Regions from separate parts of the Constrictibacter sp. MBR-5 genome, predicted to be linked through region 2. Evidence: riboswitches for the same ligand, from Rfam matches in the RefSeq annotation. Region 2 holds a riboswitch; each other region holds the start of a gene.
The links. Region 2 has a riboswitch for thiamine pyrophosphate ahead of thiO (glycine oxidase ThiO). Riboswitches for the same ligand answer to the same signal wherever they lie in the genome.
Positions count from the first base shown of each region.

Region 1 (4,740 bases), on a different contig from region 2:
CGCCACCAGCGTGCCCACCCGCATCAGCGGCAGGCCCTGCGCCACCTGCAGGTGCAGCTGCGGCTGGTACGAGACGCCCAGGTCGTACTTGCCGGCGGCCACCAGCTTCGGCGGGTCGTTCGGGTCGGCCGGCTCGTCGAACGTCACCTCCAGCCCGGCCTCCTTGAAGTAGCCGCGCTCGGCCGCCACGATCAGCGGCCCGTGGTCCGGGTTGATGAACCAGTCGAGGATCACCGACAGCCGCTCCGGCCCCTGCGCAGCGGCGGGCGTTGCGGACATCGGCCCGAGCGCCAGGGCGGCGAGGGCGAGGGCGGCGAGGGCGAGGCGGCCCGGCTGAATCATGTATTCAGATCCTCTCGTCGGCGGGAAGCGCGTCGGGTTGCCACGGAATCAGCCGCCGCAGCAGCATGTCCACGGTGAAATACAGCGTCACCGCCATGGCGGCGAGGACGAAGAGCGCGGCGAACATCAGGTCGACCTGCATGCGCGCGTTGGCGTGCAGCATCAGGTAGCCGAGCCCGCCGCGCGAGCCGACCCACTCGCCGACCACGGCGCCGATCGGCGCCACCGCCGTGGCGACCCGCATGCCGGAGGCGAGGGCGGGCAGGGCGGCCGGAATGCGGATGTGGCGCAGCACCGCCCACCGTCCGCCGTTCATGACCTGGGCGAGATCGAGCCAGCCCGGCTCCGTCCGGCGCAGCCCGTCGAAGAAGGCGGCGGTGACCGGGAAGTAGATGATCATCGCCGCCATCGCGACCTTCGACTGGATGCCGTAGCCCAGCCACAGCACCAGCAGCGGCGCGATGGCGAATACCGGGATCGCCTGGCTGACCACCAGCACCGGCAGCAGCCAGCGCCGGGCGGGTCGGAAATAGGCCATCGTCAGCGCCGTCCCGACGCCCAGCGCCAGCCCGAACACGAGGCCCAGCAGGATCTCGGCCAGGGTCGTGCCGGCGTGCGGCAGGATCAGGTCCCAGCGCTGGAACAGCGCGCGCCCGACCGAGAGCGGCGGCGGCAGGATGAAGAACTGCACCCCCGTCACCGTGACCAATGCCTGCCAGGCGGCCAGCAGGCCGGCCAGGATCACCAGCGGACGCAGCGGTCCCGGAACGGTCATGCCGCCTCGCGCGCTGCACCGAGCAGGCCGAGCAGCTCCGCCTGTTCGGCGAGCAGGCGTGGGTCGGCCACGTCGCGGGGGGCCTGCCCGGGCGGCACCGGCGCTTCCTGCAGCGTCGCCGGCCGCCCCGACAGCACCAGGATCCGATGGCCGAGGCGCAACGCCTCCAGCGGATCGTGCGTCACCAGCAGCACGGTGCGGCCGGCCAGCAGCCGCCCGGCCAGCGTCTGAAGCTCGTGCCGCGTCACCACGTCGACGGCGGAGAAGGGCTCGTCCATCAGCACGACCGGCCGGTCCTCGATCAGCGTGCGCACCAGCGCCGCGCGCTGGCGCATGCCGCCGGACAGCGATGCGGGGCGGTCTCCCAGGTTCCCGCCGAGGCCGACGACGGACAGCAGTTCGACCGCCCGGTCGCGGGGAGGGGCCTGCCCACGCAGCCGGCTTCCCAGCAACACGTTGTCGAGCACCGACAGCCACGGCAGCAGCAGGTCCTGCTGGCCCATCCAGGCCATCCGGCCGGCCAGCGGCCGGCCGTCGTCGCAGGCGACCGCCACGTCCGGCCCGTGCGCGACGAGCCCGGCGACCATGCGCAGCAGCGTCGTCTTGCCGACGCCGCTCGGTCCCAGCAGCACCGTCCAGCCGCCGGCGGCGAGCGTCACGTCCAGGTTCTCGAACAGCAGCATGTCGCCGAACGCCATGCGCCGGGCGCGCACGGTGACGGAGAAGGCGGCCTCGCCGCCGGGCGGTCTGCTGGAAATCGCACTGCTCCCTACACCGGTGCGAGCCGGATCAGGTTCCAGGGGTCGTCCGACATGGACCTCTCAGCCGGCACCGCCGGCTCCCCCGAGTGACGTTCGGAACGTGTGCGTCGAAGCAGGGCCGGTCAAGGCCGACGGGTAGAAGACGACTCTCCCACCGGCCGTCGCCGCCTCGCTCAGCCCGTTCCCTTCTTCAGCGTGTCGAGTTGCTGCCGCGCGCCGGCGATCATGCAGGCGACATCGGAGGTCAGCATGACCATGTCGAAGCCGCGCTTCACGGCGGCGGCGGCGAACTCGCCGCTCGCGCAGTGCATGGCGGCCTTGATGCCGTGCTTGTGCGCGGCGGCGAGGATCCTGTCGCAGGTCTCGAGGTGGAGCGGATCGGGATTGTCGGCGCGCGGGGCGAGGCCCAGGGCGAAGGACAGGTCGGCCGGCCCGATATACACGGCGTCGAGCCCGGGCGTGGCGCAGATGGCCTCCAGGTTCTCGATGCCCTCCTTGGTCTCGATCATGGCCATCACGACGATCTCGTCGTTGGCCTTGGTGCCGTAGTCGGCGCCGCCATAATGGGCGGCACGGATCGGGCCGGAGGACCGCATGCCGACGGGCGGGTAACGGCAAGCCGCGACCGCCATCGCCGCCTCTTCCGCCGTGTTCACCAGCGGCACGATGATGCCATAGGCGCCGAGGTCCAATGCCCGCATGATCGGCGCCGGGTCGTTCCAGGCGACGCGCACGACCGGGGCCGTGTCCGTCTGGGAGATCGCCTGCAGCATCGGCAGGACGTCGTTCATCTCCGAGGTCCCGTGCTGCAGGTCGACGCAGAGCGCGTCGAAACCCTGGCGCGCCATGACCTCGGCCGTGAACCCGTGCGAAACGGAGAGCCACCCCAGCGTCACGTATTTGCCGTCGCGCCACATCTGCTTGATCTTGTTCGGTCGCATCGGTGGTCCTCTCCTCCCGTGAATTGTGCGGCGATCGCACGATCGTCGCCGCCGGAACGCTTGGCTTCGGTGTGTCTGCTTCAGCCGGTGGGCGGCTGACGCGGGTCGAGTGCCGGAGACTAGCCGCCGTTCGGCTCCGCGCAAAGGCGACCCCGGCGCCGGTCGCCGCGCGCGGTGGCCGCGGCAGGATGTCCGGTGCGCCCGCCCCGGTGCCTTGCGCCACGCGCCCCCGCCGCTAAGATCCGGCTCCCGCCGGAATGGACGGGCCAGGGTGGACGGAGTGACATGCCGGGACGCGACTTTCTGCGAACGATGGGGCTGGCCGCGATGCTCGCGTTTGCTTCCGCGACGGGTGCGCTCGCCTGCGCGAACCCGCCCCAGCCGGAGCTGCCGCGCTCGGCGCTGCTGATCGAAACCGCGACGGGACAGGAGGGCTTCTCGGTCGAGGTGGCGCGCACGCCGGAGCAGAAATCCTGCGGCCTGATGCTGCGTCAGCGGCTGGGCCATGGCGAGGGCATGCTGTTCGTCCACCAGCCGCCGAGCGAGGCGTGGATGTGGATGCAGAACACGCCGATTCCGCTCGACATGATCTTCATCTCGCCCATGGGCCGCATCGTCCACATCATCCGCAACACGCGGCCCTTCTCGATGGAGACGATCGGCACCGCGGAGATCGTGTCCGGCGTGCTGGAGGTGCGCGCCGGCACAGTCGATCGGCTCGGCATCAAGCTCGGCGACAAGGTCCGCCACCAGGCCTTCGGCGTCGGCGGCTAGGGCGCCGCTTTTCGCGCCGGCCCACTTCGGTCACGATGCCGCGACGATCATAAGAGATCACCCGAGGGAATTCCCGTGACGCGCAAGAACAGCAAGCGGCTCGCCTACTTCGAGTCGTGGTTCCACCCGGTCGCCGACGAGATCCTGGCGCGCCGCCCGGACATCCAACCGGTCCGCCTGGAATATGCCGGCGACGCCGAGGCGAACTGGACCGCGATGGCCGAGGCGCACGGCTACCAGGTTTCGGCCCGGACCGAACTGCGCGCCCCCTGGTTCCCCGGGCGCTCGATGCTGGCGCGGTGTCCCAACCTGCTCGCCGTCTCGTCCACGGGGGCCGGCTACGACGTGGTCGACGTCGACGCCTGCACCGAGATGGGCATCATCGTCGTCAACCAGTCGGGCACCAACAAGGAGGCGGTCGCCGAACACGCCCTCGGCATGATGCTCTGCGTCTCCAAGCAGATGATCCAGTCGGACCGGGCGCTGCGCCGCGACCGCGACTGGGACCGCGGCGGCTTCACCGGCCGCGAGATGCGCGGCAAGACCGTCGGCGTCGTGGGTCTCGGCCAGATCGGCACGCGCACCGCCGAACTCTGCGGCGGCCTCTTCCGGATGCGCGTTCTGGCATACGACCCCTATCTCAGTGCCGAGGAGATCCGCGCGCGCGGCGCCGAGAAGGCCGAACTGGCCGACCTGCTGCGCGAGGCCGACTACGTCTCGGTCCATTGTCCGCGCACGGCGGAGACGCTCGGCATGTTCGGCGCCGCAGAGTTCGCGGCGATGAAGCCGACCGCCTATTTCGTCAACACGGCGCGTGGCGGCATCCACGACGAGCCGGCCCTGGCCGATGCGCTGAAGCGCGGGCTGATCGCCGGCGCCGGCATCGACGTCTTCCTCGACGAGCCGCCGCCCATGGACCATCCGCTGCTCGGCCTCGACAACGTGATCGTCTCCATGCACATCGCCGGCATCACCGAGGAGGCGCGCGAGGCGATGGCCGCCGCTGCCGCGGAGCAGTGGATCACGATCTTCGACGGCAAGCGCGCGCCGCGCATCGTCAATCCGGAAGCCTGGCCCGCCTATATCGCCAGGTTCGAAAAGATCCTGGGATTCAAGGTGGAGGACAACGCATGAACCCGAACGCCAA
Region 1 is NZ_JBEPTK010000002.1:107,849-112,588, forward strand. It holds gene ABIE65_RS04505 (ABC transporter substrate-binding protein) at 1-342, opposite strand, end outside; gene ABIE65_RS04510 (ABC transporter permease) at 347-1,117, opposite strand; gene ABIE65_RS04515 (ABC transporter ATP-binding protein) at 1,114-1,815, opposite strand; TPP riboswitch at 1,866-1,972, opposite strand; gene ABIE65_RS04520 (HpcH/HpaI aldolase family protein) at 2,052-2,819, opposite strand; gene ABIE65_RS04525 (DUF192 domain-containing protein) at 3,105-3,593, shown strand; gene ABIE65_RS04530 (hydroxyacid dehydrogenase) at 3,669-4,727, shown strand; gene ABIE65_RS04535 (hydroxyacid dehydrogenase) at 4,724-4,740, shown strand, end outside.
Region 1: linked by a shared signal. The riboswitch ahead of ABIE65_RS04515 (ABC transporter ATP-binding protein) and the one ahead of thiO (glycine oxidase ThiO) in region 2 are both predicted to bind thiamine pyrophosphate.

Region 2 (4,740 bases):
CCGCAACATATCCCTCAACCGGCTGGTCGGAGAGATCGACAAGTCGAGGTCGGGAAATCTCTCCAGCGCGTTGCGCGTCTACGTCGTCCAGCACCTGCTGTCCCGCGACAATACTTCGGCGCAGGAGACCGCCGCCTAACCCGGTCTTTCCGCAAGTCGGCGAGTGCACTATCCTGGAGAGTGGGCCAGTAAAGCCGAGGTGTCTGTGATGGGCGAAATCGTCAATCTCAATCGGTTTCGCAAGCAGCGCGACCGGGACGAGAAGGCGCGCACCGCTGCGACCAACCGCGCCAAGCACGGCCGGACCAAGGAAGAGAAGGCCCAGGAGGACGCCGAGGCCGAGCGGCGCGACAAGGATCTCGACAACAAGCAGATCGAGTGACGCCGCACCTGTCGCGGATCTCCGGCTATCCGGCCGCGAGCGCGATCAGGTCCCTCACTGTGGCGGCCGGATCCTCCGACCGCATCACCGGCCCCATCACGGCGGCGCCGGCAGCTCCCGCCGACAGGCAGGCGGCGATGGTCCCGGCATCGACGCCGCCCAGCGCCAGGACGGGTATCGTCAACGCCGTTCGCGCCCGCGACAGGATCTCCGGCCCCAGGGCCGGGCCGTAGCCGGGCTTGCTGGCGGTGATGAAGATGGGGCTGAGCGTCACATAGTCGGCCCCGGCGCATTCGGCCGCGACCGCGGCCTCCACCGAGTGCGCGGACTGTCCGATCAGCGCACCGGCACCGAGGAGCCGTCTCGCTTCGGTGGGATCGCTTCCGGCAGGCAGATGCACGCCGGCGCAGCGGCGGGCGGCAGCGAGGTCGTCATGCACGATGACCGTCGCGCCGTACGGCGCCGCCGCAGCCAGGATCCGGTCCAGGATCGCCCGGCGCTCGTCCGCCTGCAGATCCTTCTCGCGCAGGCTGAGCCAGCGGCAGCCTCCCGCGAACGCGGCGGCCGCGACCTCGTCCAGCGGCCGGCGCGCCTGCCGCCGGTCGGTAATGACCAGCAGCGGCGGTACCGGCAGCGGGTTCACGACCCGATCAGGCCGAGCTGCGGGCTGGAGGCCTCGGCATAGGTCCGCTTCGGAATCCGCCCGGCGCGGCGCGCGGCGCGGCCGGCATCCACACCGGCCCGCATCGCCCTGGCCATCAGCACCGGATCCGCCGCCTTCGACACGGCCGAGTTGAGCAGCACGGCGTCGCAGCCGAGTTCCATCGCCAGCGCGGCATCCGACGCGGTGCCGATGCCGGCATCGAGCACGACCGGCACGGGCGAGCGGCTGGCGATCAGCTCGATGTTGTAGGGATTGCAGATTCCCATGCCCGAGCCGATCAGCGAGCCGAGCGGCATCACCGCGGCGCAGCCCACGTCCGCCAGTTTGCGGCAGGTGATCGGATCGTCGTTGCAGTAGGGCAGCACGATGAAGCCGTCCTTCACGAGCTCGTCCGCCGCGGCGACCAGCTGCTCGACGTCGGGGTAGAGGGTCTCGCGGTCGCCGATCAGCTCCAGCTTCACCCAGTTGGTGTCGAGCGCTTCCCGGGCGAGCTGTGCCGTCAGGATGGCGTCGCGCTTCGTCTCGCAGCCGGCGGTGTTCGGCAGCAGGGCATACCGGTCGCCCAGCAGGTCGACGAGGCTCTCGGCATAGCCGTCCAGGCTGATCCGGCGAATCGATACGGTGACCAGTTCGGCACCGCTCGCCTCGACCGAATCCAGCATGATCTGCTGGTTCGGGTAGCCGGCCGTGCCGATGAGCAGGCGCGAGCCGAAGCTCTTGCCCGCGATGATGAGGCTGTCTTCGTCGGCCATGCTTCACCCGCCCGAGAACGGCCGGACGATCTCGATGTCGTCGTCGGCCGTAAGTTTCGTTTCGTCCCACTCGCGCCGCGGCACGACTGCGCCGTTCAGCGCCACCGCCGTGCCGCGGCCGTTGCGGTCGATGCCGCGGGCCTCCAGCAGGGCGGCGACGGTCGCCGCCTCCACCGCTTCCGGCTCGCCGTTGATACGCAGGGTGATGGTCATGTCGCTCTCCTCGCGCACCGCCTCACGCGGGCGCGGTCTCCGGGGCCGAGTTGAGGGCCGTGGCCGGAACCGTGCGGCGTCCGCCCTGGAACCGGTCCAGTCCGAAGGGCAGCAGCGGCTCCGGCGTCTCTCCGGTCAGGATCATCCGGCTGACCAGATCGATGGTCAGCGGCGCCAGCAGGATGCCATTGCGATGATGGCCGGTCGCGTAGACCAGCCCGTCGACCCCGGAGGGGCCGAGGATCGGCGCATCGTCGCGGCAGCCCGGCCGGAAGCCCGCCCACATCTCGACGACCGGAAGCTCCTCGATGCCCGGCACGGCCCGCCAGGCGGCCTCGAGCAGCGCGAGGAGGCCGCCGGCCGTCATGTTGGTGTCGAAGCCGCGCTCCTCCACGGTGGCGCCGACGATCAGCCGGCCGTCGTTGCGCGGCACCAGGTAGATCTTCGGTGCCCACAGCACGTGCCGGACCAGCGGCTCCGCCGGATCCATCTGCAGCGCCAGCATCTGTCCCTTGATCGGCCGCACGGGCGGCAGGATCTCCGGCGGCAGGCCGCCGATCTCGCGCGACCAGGGGCCGGCGGCGAGCAGCACGACATCCGCCGGCTGGAACGCCTCGCCGAGGTCGAGCCCGACGGCCCGGCCGCCCTCGATGACGATGCTGCGCACGGGCATGTGCTCGTGCACCCGCACGCCGGCACCGGCAGCGAGCTTCGCCAGCGCCTCGACCAGCGGCCGGTTGTCGACCTGATGATCCTCCGGACAGAAGATCCCGCCCGCGACGCTGCCGCGCAGATAGGGCTCCATGGTGCGCGCCTCGACGGCGCTGACCTGTCGGCTCTCGACCCCGAAGCGGCGCTGGACGTCAAAGGTGAACTGCAGCTGGCGCAGCTCGTCGCGGTTGGTCGCGACGACGAGCGTTCCCTCGGCGCGATAGCCGATCGGGATGCCGGCGCCATCCTCGACCTCGGCGGCGAAGTCGGGCCACATCAGCTGGCTGCGCCGGTTCAGCGCGAACAGCTTCTCCTCGCCCGGCTCGACCTCGGCACCGGCAGCGAGCATGCCCGCCGCCGCCCAGGTGGCGCCCCGGCCGGCCGCTCCCTTGTCGTAGATGTCGACGCTGCAGCCGGCCTGCGCCAGCCGCCAGCCGACGCCCAGGCCGATCACCCCGGCGCCGACGATGGCGACGCGCGGGCAGTCCGTGGGCGGCTTGTGGGTCAAACACGTCATGGCGCTCTCCCTGCGCTGGCATTACCCAGGTCAAGTTCGACGGGTATGTTCTCAGCCGGCCGTGGATCCCTTGGCCAGCACCCCGGTCGCAAACTGTCATAGAATTTCGGACCCGCCGTGGCACCTTGCAAGGGGCTTTCGGGGCAGGAGCCTTTCGGGATGTCGTCGTCCGGGGGCTCAGCCGGAGGGGGCGCGCGCCGCGGATGCCACCGCCGGATCGGGCACGTTCAGTTGGATGACCGTGAAGAACGTGCGTTCCGCGTTCTCCGCCGTCGGCGATCCCCGCAGCAGCCGGCCGTATCCGTCCGTCGGAAACCAGGACCGCGACACCGAGTCGGCGACGTTGCCGCCGATCGCGCCGACCCGGCCGGCCTCGACGACCGTCACGATGTCGCAGTGCATGCCGCGCGAACTGCCCATCTCGTCGGCACGATCGGCAACCGTCGTGATCCGTGCCTCGACGGGCCGCGAGCGGTCGGCGCAGATCAGGTCGCCGCGCCGTGGCGCATACTGCTCCAGGTCGTAGGGCTGGAACACCGCCGCGACACCGTAGCGCGCCTGCCGCTCGATCAGCGCGTCGATATAGTTGCGATGCCCGGCGTCCCACGGGAAATCGTCACGGTCGATGCCGGCGGTGCGCATGACGTATGAGACGAAGACGGCCGACCAGGCTTCCGCGGTCCAGGCCGGCTCACCGGCCTGATAGCGCGACTTCTCCTCGCGGATATAGCCCGCCCAGCGGCCGCGCACCGCGTTCCAGTAGGCGAGGACGTTGGGGAAGATGCGCCGATCGGTTTCGAGCAGGCCGGTGAATATCTCCTGCGCGGTCCCCGTGCTGAAGTCGATCTCGGTGCCGCCGAAGTCGCGCCATTCGCGCTCGGCGATCTCCGCGATCCGCTCGCGCATGGAGGCAGGATAGGAGATCGGCGGCCACTCCGGCTCGGCCTGCGCGGCCCCCGACGGGGGCCGGCCCGCACAGGCACTCAGGACGAACAGGCCGGCGGCGAGCAGAAGCCGTACCGGCCGCGACGCGGACGCGACCGTCAAACCGGCCCCACGACCTTCCCCGGATTGAGCAGTCCCTCAGGGTCGAGCGCGCGCTTTATCGTCCGCATCACCTCCATCGCCTCGCTGCCGTGCTCGGCTTCCAGATAGCCGATCTTGCCGTAACCAACGCCGTGCTCGCCGGTACAGGTCCCGCCCATGGCGAGCGCCCGGCGCACGAGGCGATCGTTGATCTCGCCGGCGACGCGCAGTTCCTCCGGATCGTTCGGGTCGATGACGTAGACGAGGTGGAAGTTGCCGTCGCCGACATGCCCGACCAGCGGCACCGGGAAGGGTGCGTCTCGGGTGTCTGCCTGCGTCTCCAGGATGCACTCGGCCAGCCGCGAGATCGGCACGCAGACGTCGGTCGGCCAGCCCTGCGCGCCCGGCCGCAAGGCGATCGCGGCGTAGAAGGCGTCGTGCCGGGCCTGCCAAAGACGATTGCGTTCCTCGGGGG
Region 2 is NZ_JBEPTK010000003.1:189,388-194,127, forward strand. It holds gene ABIE65_RS07875 (ribbon-helix-helix domain-containing protein) at 1-139, shown strand, start outside; gene ABIE65_RS07880 (DUF4169 family protein) at 209-382, shown strand; gene ABIE65_RS07885 (thiamine phosphate synthase) at 408-1,025, opposite strand; gene ABIE65_RS07890 (thiazole synthase) at 1,022-1,798, opposite strand; gene thiS (sulfur carrier protein ThiS) at 1,802-2,011, opposite strand; gene thiO (glycine oxidase ThiO) at 2,034-3,239, opposite strand; TPP riboswitch at 3,229-3,334, opposite strand; gene ABIE65_RS07905 (DUF2272 domain-containing protein) at 3,417-4,286, opposite strand; gene ABIE65_RS07910 (FAD-binding oxidoreductase) at 4,283-4,740, opposite strand, start outside.

Region 3 (4,740 bases), on a different contig from region 2:
GCTCCAGGCCGCTGTCGAAGGCCTTCCCGTAGGCCCCGACACTGTCGAGAACGCCGGGAAGGGCGGCGATATCGACCAGCGGAAGACCGCTGGTCCGGGCGAAGACCGTCGCCAGCGGGTAGCGACCGCTCCGCGTCCCCGATACGACCGCTTCCCCGGGAACCGTGCGTTCGTCGAGGACACGCAACGAGACCGCGCCTTTGGTGCTCTCTGCGACGACTTCTTCGAACCATCGCTCAAGATCGTCGTTCCAAAAGACGCCAGCCTGATCGAGAAGGGTGAACGTACGGTCAGGGTCGGCGGTGGCGATCCCGCCGAACAGGACCATCGCCACGGTTGTCGCCATCGTCATTGCCAGCACCCGCACACCGCTGCGCGCGGCGCGACCGGATCTGCTCATGCCGACCTCCTCCGAGCTGTCGCACGGCGATAGTGCCCGCTTTGTCGCAGCCGATCCATGCGGGCGCGTATCCGCGCTCGGTTCGGTGCCGGCGGATCAGACGAAGAGTGTCGTTCCCGTCGCCGACGAGTCCTTCAGGAAGCTGACGAGGCCGGTGATCTCGGCCGGTACGTCGTCGCGCAGGTCGCTTGATTCCATGTCCATGGCGGCGAGGCCGGTCTCGCAGACCATGATGCGGGCGCCGAGGGCGACGCAGGCTTCCAGCAGCTCCTCGAAGGTCGCCAGTTTGCGGGCTTCCAGCGCCGCGTCCCATGCCGCCGCCTCCTCGCCGCCGGCGGTGCGCATCGCGGCCCAGCCGGGCCGGCCGTCCTGCGGCTTCGCCAGGGCGCGGCAGGCGCCCATGGTGAAGAACACGGTGGCGGGCATGTTCACCGCGACCGCGGCGGCGACGGTCATCAGCGCATAGTGGACCCGGTCGAAATCGCCCGACTGGACGATCACCGACAGCTTGTCCGGCGGCGTCGTCGCCATCAGGCGACGCCCGCGTCGGCTGGGGCCGCGTTGCCGGGCGCGTGTGCGGACAGGTCGTGGATGGCGGGATGCGTGCCGCACAGCGGGCACTCGGCGTCGCGCTTCACCTTCACCTTGCGGAAGGTCGTCGACAGCGCGTCGTACATGAGCAGCGACCCCGACAGCGAATCGCCGATGCCCAGCAGTTCCTTCAGCACCTCGGTCGCCTGGAGCGTGCCGACGGCGCCGGCGACGGCGCCGAACACGCCGGCCTCGGAGCAGGAGGGCACCATGCCCGCCGGCGGCGGCTCGCGGAAGATGCAGCGATAGCAGGGATGCGGGTCGCCCAGATGCGCCTTGAACGTCGAGAGCTGGCCGTCGAAGCGCAGCAATGCCGCCGACACCAGCGTCTTGCCGGCGAGGTAGCAGGCGTCGTTCAGCAGGAAGCGGGTCGCGAAATTGTCTGTGCCGTCGGCGACCAGGTCGTAGCCGGCGAGAATGTCCATGACGTTGCCGGCATTGAGCCGCCCGCGGTGCGCCTCGATCCGCACCTCCGGGTTGAGGGATGCCACCGCCTCGATGGCGCTGTCGACCTTCGGCCGTCCGACACTGCCGGTGGTGTGGATCACCTGCCGTTGCAGGTTGGAGAGGTCGACCGTGTCGTCGTCGATGACGCCGATCGTGCCGACGCCAGCCGCGGCGAGATAGAGCAGCATCGGCGCGCCCAGGCCGCCGGCGCCGACGATCAGGACGCGCGCGCCCATCAGCTTCGCCTGGCCCGCGCCGCCGACCTCGGGCAGCAGGATATGGCGCGAATAGCGCTGGATCTGGTCTTCGCTGAAGTCCATCGCGGCATCCTCGTTGCGACGCCCCATAGTTGGGCATCGCGCCGCGCCCGCCAAGGGCGGCTGCGTCCGTTGGGCTTGACCTCTGCGGCGGGCTGACGCACCCTGCCTCTCGTCCGAGGGGGGTCCCGTTAGGGGGCTGAGATACCGCCGGCATCGGAGCGAACGACCTGCTCCCTGCAACGCGGTGACCCTTTGTACCTGATCCGGGTCATGCCGGCGGAGGGAACGGGAACGACGCGGCCGATCGGGCCGCGGTCAGCCTAAATGCCAACCCAACCGACCAGCGCCGGATCTCTGCGTCCTTTTTCGACCGGAGGTCTAGCAATGAACCACCTAGCCAAGACGCCACGCTTCACGGTGACGACCGGGCCGATATCCGGCTCGCGCAAGATTTTCGTACCCGCCGAGGGGCACCCCGACATCCGCGTCCCGCTGCGCGAGATCGCCCTGTCGCCGACGGCCAACGAGCCGCCCGTCATGGTCTACGACACGTCCGGGCCGTTCACCGATCCCGACGCCGCCATCGACATCTACAAGGGCCTGCCGCGCCTGCGCGAGGCGTGGGTCGCCGCACGCGGCGACACCGAACTCTACACCGGCCGCTCGGTGAAGCCCGAGGACAACGGCTACGCCACCGGCGAACGCCTCGTCGCCGAGTTTCCGAACGTCCCGCAGCCGCGCCGCGCGATCGGCGGCCGTTCGGTCAGCCAGCTGGCCTATGCCCGCGCCGGCATCGTCACGCCGGAGATGATCTATGTCGCGACCCGCGAGAACGAGGGCCGCAAGCGCCTGAAGGAGGCGGCGGTCCGCGACGGCGAGGATTTCGGCGCCAGCATTCCCGACTATGTGACGCCCGAGTTCGTGCGCGACGAGATCGCCCGCGGCCGCGCCATCATCCCGGCCAACATCAACCACCCGGAACTGGAGCCGATGATCATCGGCCGGAACTTCCTGGTGAAGGTGAACGCCAACATCGGCAACTCGGCCGTCACCTCGTCGGTGGCCGAGGAGGTCGAGAAGATGGTCTGGTCGATCCGCTGGGGCGGCGACACGGTCATGGACCTGTCGACCGGCCGCAACATCCACAACATCCGCGAATGGATCATCCGCAACGCGCCGATCCCGATCGGCACCGTGCCGATCTACCAGGCGCTGGAGAAGGTCGGCGGCGTCGCCGAGGACCTGACCTGGGAGGTCTATCGCGACACGCTGATCGAGCAGGCCGAGCAGGGCGTCGACTATTTCACCGTCCATGCCGGCGTGCGGCTGCGCTACATCCACCTGACCGCCAGCCGCGTCACCGGCATCGTCAGCCGCGGCGGCTCGATCATGGCGAAGTGGTGCCTGGCACACCACAAGGAGAGCTTCCTCTACGAGCATTTCGACGAGATCTGCGACATCATGCGGGCCTACGACGTCAGCTTCTCGCTGGGCGACGGCCTGCGGCCCGGTGCCATTGCCGACGCCAACGACGCGGCACAGTTCGCCGAGTTGGAGACGCTGGGCGAACTGACCAAGGTCGCCTGGGAGAAGGACGTCCAGGTCATGATCGAGGGCCCCGGCCACGTGCCGATGCACAAGATCAAGATCAACATGGAGAAGCAGCTGGAGGAGTGCGGCGAGGCGCCGTTCTACACGCTCGGCCCCCTCACGACCGACATCGCCCCCGGCTACGACCACATCACCAGCGGCATCGGTGCGGCGATGATCGGCTGGTACGGCTGCGCCATGCTCTGCTACGTCACGCCGAAGGAGCATCTGGGCCTTCCGGACCGCGACGACGTGAAGACCGGCGTCATCACCTACCGGATCGCCGCACACGCGGCCGACCTGGCCAAGGGCCATCCGGGGGCGCAACTCCGCGACGACGCGCTGTCGCGGGCGCGCTTCTCGTTCCGCTGGCAGGACCAGTTCAACCTGTCGCTCGATCCCGACACGGCCCAGTCCTTCCACGACGAGACGCTGCCGAAGGACGCGCACAAGGTGGCGCACTTCTGCTCGATGTGCGGGCCGAAATTCTGCTCGATGCAGATCTCGCAGGAGATCCGCGACTATGCCAACTCGGGCATGGAGCAGATGGCCGAGGCCTTCCGCGAGGGCGGCAGCCAGATCTACCGGCCGGTCGAGGAGACGAAGCCCGCGGCGGAGTAGGCGGGGCATTCCTGCGCGTCGTCCGCGGGCGAGGGGCGCGGCCCCGTCGAGCCGGGGATCCGGGGGACAGCCTCAGCGCTGAGCCTGGATCCCCGGATCTCCGCTTCGCTGCGTCCGGGGATGACATTGCGGGGTGGGCGTCCGCATGCTTGCTCGCCTACGCGCCGCCGGTCTTCCCGGTCACGGCGTCGTAGTTCCGGTTCTGGTACCAGATCATGTATTCCATGTAGGTCGTCTCGGGGAACTTCGGCGGGTTGTCCGGCGAGGTGCAGGTCGGGACCGGCTTGATCGGCTGGTCGATGTTGCAGTCGAAGAAGAAGGGGACGGCGTAGCGCTCGCGGCCGGATCTGTTGATCACCCGGTGCGGCGTGGCCAGGAAGCGGTCGTTGGTCCAGCGCCGCAGCATCTCGCCGCCGTTGACGATGAAGGTGCCGGGGATCGACGGCGCGTCGATCCAGTCGCCGTCGCGCGAGCGGATCGAGAGGCCCGGCACGTCGTTCTGCGCCAGCAGCGTCATGAAGCTGGTGTCGACGTGCGGCGCCAGGCCGAACTCGTCCTCGGCACGGACCGGCTGCTCGGGATAGTGCGTCAGGCGCAGCGTGTATTGCGGGTCGCTGAACGCCGCATCGAAATGGTCCGCTGCCAACTCGAGCGCGCGGGCGTAGATCGGCAGCAGGGACAGCGCCAGCCGTTCCAGGCTGGTGCTGTAGGCGACCACGGCCTCGCGGAAGCCCGGCACGTTCTGCGGCCAGGGATTCATCGGGCGGAAGCGCTTGTTGGCGATCACGTCGGGATGGTCCGCCGGCAGGTCGCGCTTGGCGAAGAAGGCCT
Region 3 is NZ_JBEPTK010000006.1:278,485-283,224, reverse strand. It holds gene ABIE65_RS15295 (TRAP transporter substrate-binding protein) at 1-400, opposite strand, end outside; gene ABIE65_RS15290 (hypothetical protein) at 497-931, opposite strand; gene ABIE65_RS15285 (HesA/MoeB/ThiF family protein) at 931-1,758, opposite strand; TPP riboswitch at 1,865-2,001, shown strand; gene thiC (phosphomethylpyrimidine synthase ThiC) at 2,083-3,909, shown strand; gene ABIE65_RS15275 (isopenicillin N synthase family dioxygenase) at 4,067-4,740, opposite strand, start outside.
Region 3: linked by a shared signal. The riboswitch ahead of thiC (phosphomethylpyrimidine synthase ThiC) and the one ahead of thiO (glycine oxidase ThiO) in region 2 are both predicted to bind thiamine pyrophosphate.